2 regions of the Nonomuraea sp. B10E15 genome follow, and region 1 is predicted to be linked to the other one. Evidence: riboswitches for the same ligand, from Rfam matches in the RefSeq annotation. Region 1 holds a riboswitch; the other holds the start of a gene.
What was found. A riboswitch is a leader RNA that binds a small molecule or an ion and turns the genes downstream of it on or off. The one in region 1 is predicted to bind cobalamin.
Positions count from the first base shown of each region.

Region 2: another riboswitch for cobalamin. It lies ahead of ABGB14_RS13750 (ribonucleoside-diphosphate reductase subunit alpha); the one in region 1 lies ahead of ABGB14_RS37405 (ABC transporter substrate-binding protein).

Region 1 is NZ_JBDPMB010000019.1:97,192-99,572, reverse strand. It holds gene ABGB14_RS37420 (histidine phosphatase family protein) at 1-73, opposite strand, end outside; gene ABGB14_RS37415 (CbtA family protein) at 79-846, opposite strand; gene ABGB14_RS37410 (CbtB-domain containing protein) at 855-1,043, opposite strand; cobalamin riboswitch at 1,074-1,203, opposite strand; cobalamin riboswitch at 1,281-1,406, shown strand; gene ABGB14_RS37405 (ABC transporter substrate-binding protein) at 1,564-2,381, shown strand, end outside.
Region 2 is NZ_JBDPMB010000003.1:174,513-176,893, forward strand. It holds gene ABGB14_RS13750 (ribonucleoside-diphosphate reductase subunit alpha) at 1-1,370, opposite strand, end outside; cobalamin riboswitch at 1,489-1,684, opposite strand; gene ABGB14_RS13755 (tripartite tricarboxylate transporter substrate-binding protein) at 1,689-2,381, opposite strand, start outside.

The DNA of each region.
Region 1 (2,381 bases):
CGTCGGCGTCCTCGTCGGCCGGAAAGCGCACGGCGCGCATGCCCGGCGTCGTGGCGTGCCGGACGAACAGCACCCCGCTCAGCTCGGCGCGGCGGCGCTCAACGGTACGTCGCTCGTACGCCGCACCGCCCGCTCGCTCATCCAGCCGAACAGCAGGCCGAAGGCCGCCCAGAAGATGAGCTGGGTGCCGATCGAGGCGAGCCTGAACTCCCACAGCAGCGTGCCGGGGAAGCCGTCGGCCACCTCGTCGACCGTTGGCAACAGCGCCCAGGCGGCACCCACGGGGATGAGAAAGCCGATGACCGCCGCCACCCAGCGGGCCCACGGATCCGCGGTGACACGGCGGGCGGTGGCCACCGCGATCGCCGTCGCCGCCAGCCCGACGAGGATCATCACGAGGTAGAGCACCGTACGGCTGTTGATCGTCTCTGGGTCACCTACCGCCGGCGGGTTGGCCGGATACTTCACGAAGGGAACGAGGATGACCGCGACGAAGGCCGTTCCTGCCGCGGCGAGTGCCAGCAGCCCGTCGGAGCGCGGTCCCACCCGTCCGCGCAGGCCGGCGAACACGAGCGCGAACACGCCGCCCACGGCCAGCCCGTACAAGCCGGTGGCGAGGAAGAGCCCGGCCTTCTGCGCCGGCCTGCTGACCTCGGCCTCCTCGCCGTGGTTGTGCCCGGCCTCCTCGGCGGCGGGCGGCTCCGGTACCTCGGCCTGGGCCGCGGCCTCCTCCAGGGCGATCGCCGCATCGACGCGCGGCTCCCCGAAAGCGAAGGCGAATCCGCCCGCGATCAGTCCGGCCAGCAGCCCCACGAGCAGGCCTCTGACCAGGAAAGTGCGTACCATCCCGGCCCCTAGTGACAGGGCACGCCGAGCAGATGCCGCCCGTCGTGCATCAGCTCGTGCAGGAAGGCGCCCGTCTGGGAGACCGCGCCATTGTCCATCAGGACCAGGTAAGCGACGAGCAGCAGCACCGGCACCGCCAGCAGCCAGGGGCGCAGGCGTGGGAAGGGAATAGTGGACGGAGTGGTCAAACCACTCATACGAGCCTCCTCGGGGTGACGCGTCCCATAGCGAGGTCACGGCGGCCAAGCGACCTGGCTCCCGGGATCCACGTCCCGGATACAGTGGCGCGTCCGCACCGGCATCTCACCGGATTTCCCTTGGACAACCGTGAAATCTACCGGAACGTATCCTTTCCTCCCGTTCGCGTCAATGCACTCCAGCGGCCACCGGGCAAGGTGTGCGTATGAGACGATGCCGGACGTAGGCGACGGCGGAACGAGGAAGCCGGTGTGAATCCGGCGCGGTCCCGCCACTGTGATCGGTGAGCGAACCCCACGCAGGCCACTGCCCGTCAGGGTGGGAAGGCCGGGGCGAGCGTCGACCCGAGAGCCAGGAGACTCACGCGGTCGCCTCCTCGAAGAGATTGGGGCGGATCTCCCCAAGAGAGGACGGTGGTCGGCATGCCGCGAGCTCGGCATGACACTTTTCCCGCTGCCTGGCGTGCGGCCCTTCTCCAGCGATCCAGCCCTGTCATGCCGGTCAGGAAAGGTCCCGCCCATGACGAGCCGACGCTCGCTTCCCCTGTCGCTCATGGCGCTCGCCGTGCTGATCATCGGGCCGGTCGCCGGATGCGCCGATGCCCAGCAGGCCGCGCCACCACCGTCTGCCGAGACGTCCGCCGCCGGCTTCCCGGTCACCGTGACGAACTGCGGGGCGACCACCACGTACGAGCGTGCTCCGCAGCGGGCGGTCACGATGAACCAGCACGTCACCGAGATCATGCTGGCCCTCGGGCTGGAGACGTCGATGGCCGGCACGGCATTCCTCGATGACCGGATCCCGCAGGAGTACGAGACCGCCTACAACAGCGTCAAGGTCCTCGCCAAGGAGTACCCCTCGTACGAGTCGCTGCTGTCCGTCGAACCCGACTTCGTCTACGGCGGATTTCAGAGCGCCTTCGACGACAAGGAAGGACGAGGCCGCGCCACCCTGGCCAAGGCCGGTATCGACGCCTACCTCAACCTGGAAGCCTGCCCGTCCGGTCCGGTGACCATGGACCTCCTGGAGGAGGAGATCCGCACAGTCGGCCGGATCTTCGGCGTCAGCGACCGTGCCGAGCAGCGTGTCGCCGAGATGCGCGGCGTCCTGGACGGCGTCGAGACGAAGGTGGGCGAGGTCGAGCCGGTCAAGGTGTTCGTCTACGACAGCGGCGACAAGGCCGCCTTCACCGCCGGCGGCGCCGGAATCGGCAATGACATGATCACCCGGGCCGGCGGCGTCAACCTGTTCGCGGACCTGCCCAAGACGTTCGGTGACGTCTCCTTCGAGCAGGTCGCCGAACGCGCGCCGGAGGTGATCGTGATATACGACTACGG
Region 2 (2,381 bases), on a different contig from region 1:
GCCAGGCCCATGACACCGAGCCCGATCGGCCGCCACCGCCTGTTGGCCGCCTCGGCCTCGGGCGTCGGGTAGAAGCCGAGGTCGATGGTGCGGTCGAGGAAGCGCACGGCCGTGCGTACGGTCCGGCGCAGCCGCTCCCAGTCGACACCGCCGTCCGCGAGGCAGGCGGCCAGGTTGACGGAGCCGAGGTTGCACACGGCCGTCTCCGCGTCGCTCGTGACCTCGAGGATCTCGGTGCACAGGTTGGACAGGTGGATGACGTTGCCGGGGCGGCCGGTCTGGTTGGAGGTGCGGTTGGCGGCGTCCTTGAAGGTCATCCAGCCGTTGCCGGTCTGGGCGAGGGTGCGCATCATCCGGCCGTACAGGATCCTGGCGGGGACCTGCCGGACGTGGCGCCCGGCCGCCTCGTACGCGCGGTAGGCGGCGGTGAACTCCTCCCCGTACAGGTCCGTGAGGTCGGGCGTGTCCTTGGGGTCGAACAACGACCAGGGCTCGTCGGCCTCCACGCGGCGCATGAACTCGTCGGGCACCCAGTTGGCCAGGTTGAGGTTGTGGGTGCGGCGGGCGTCCTCACCGGTGTTGTCGCGCAGTTCCAGGAACTCCTCGATGTCGGCATGCCAGGTCTCCAGGTAGACGCAGGCCGCGCCCTTGCGCCGGCCGCCCTGGTTGACCGCCGCCACCGACGCGTCGAGCGTGCGCAGCCAGGGCACGATGCCGTTGGAGTGGCCGTTCGTGCCCCTGATGAGGGAGCCGCGCGAGCGTACGCGGGTCCACGAGATGCCGATGCCGCCGGCGTACTTGGAGAGCCGGGCGACCTGCCCGTAGCGGTCGTAGATGCCCTCCAGCTCGTCGCGCGGCGAGTCGAGCAGGAAGCACGACGACAGCTGCGGCCGGCGCGCGCCCGCGTTGAACAGGGTGGGCGAGCTCGGCAGGTAGGACAGGCTGGACATGAGCGCGTAGAGCTCGGCCGCCTCGGCGACCGACTCCGCCAGCCCGCAGGCCACGCGGAGGAAGAAGTGTTGCGGCCGCTCCAGCACCTTACGGGTCTCGGGATGGCGCAGCAGGTAGCGGTCATAGACCGTGCGCAACCCGAAATACTCGAACCGGCCGTCCGCCTCCGCGCAGATCAGCGCGTCCAGCTCGGCGGCGTGCGCGGCGACGAACTCCGCCAGCCCGTCCTGGATCAGCCCCGCCGCGTGGGTGGCCGCGACCGACTGGGAGAACGAGCCCACCCCGTGCCCGGCCGCCTCGTCGGCGATCTCCTCGGCCAGCAGGCCGGCGGCGATCCGGGAGCTGGCCGGATCGGTGATCACCCGGGCGGCGGCCTCCTCGATGGCCAGGCGGCGGTCAACATCGACGATCTGCGTCACGTGCTCTCTCCTCGCGAGCTCATCCCCGTGAGGGCGCGCGAGAGCACGGCGGCATGGACCCACGGCCGCACCAGCCCCCGGCCCTCCCTCGAGGCCATGGACACTGCTCGCCGGGCGCATGACCCGGCACGTCGCGGGCAGGTCTTCGGGCTCGCGGGCGTGCTCATGGCGCCTACTGGCCGTCGCTTCCCGGATCGCTCCAGTGCATGTGACGGCGGTCGTTCCCGCTCACCGCTGCGGGGCAGCCCCGGAATCGCACCGGGTTCCCTTTCACTCCGCCTCCTGGGAGGCGAACCAGCGACGACCAGGATCCTACATCTAGTGGCGGATCCCGCAACCACCCCTGCATATTGTGGATTTGGTCGTGTCGACCAGCCCGAGGTCCCGCAGCACCTCGCGCGTGCGCCGGACCTCGGAGGCGAGCCACAACTCGAAGTCGTCGCCGGTGAGCGGGATCGAGACCCATCCGGCGGCCCGGCAGGCCGCCTCCCAGCCGGCCGAGCGGGTCACCTCGTCGCACATGCCGACGGCCGACTCGCGGCTCTCTTCCGGCATGTCGTGAGCGCCGAAGGCCGCGATCCAGTCCACGAAATCCACCCGTACGCCGGATTCCAGCAGCGTCGGAACGTCGAGCTCCGGCACCCGCTCGGCCGAGGACACCGCGAGCGCCCTGATCCGGCCGCGCCCGATGATCGTGCGCCACTCCGCGACCCGGCCGGCGGCGGCGACCGCCTTGCCGGACGACAGCGCGGCGACGACCTCGTGGCGGCTGGGGTAGCCGGTGTAGTCGACCTGCCGGGTGTCGGCGCCGAGCCCTTTGGCGATGAGGCCGAACAGCAGGTGGTCGGGATTTCCCTGCGGACCGCCGGCCAGCATCGTCTGCCCGGGCCTGGTGCGCAGGGCGGCGCCGAAGTCGCCGAAGTCCTTGAAGCGGGAGCTCTCGGGCACGACCACGACCTCGACCTCGCCGGCCAGCCTGGCCAGCGGGGTGGCGGCGTCGAGCAGGCTCTG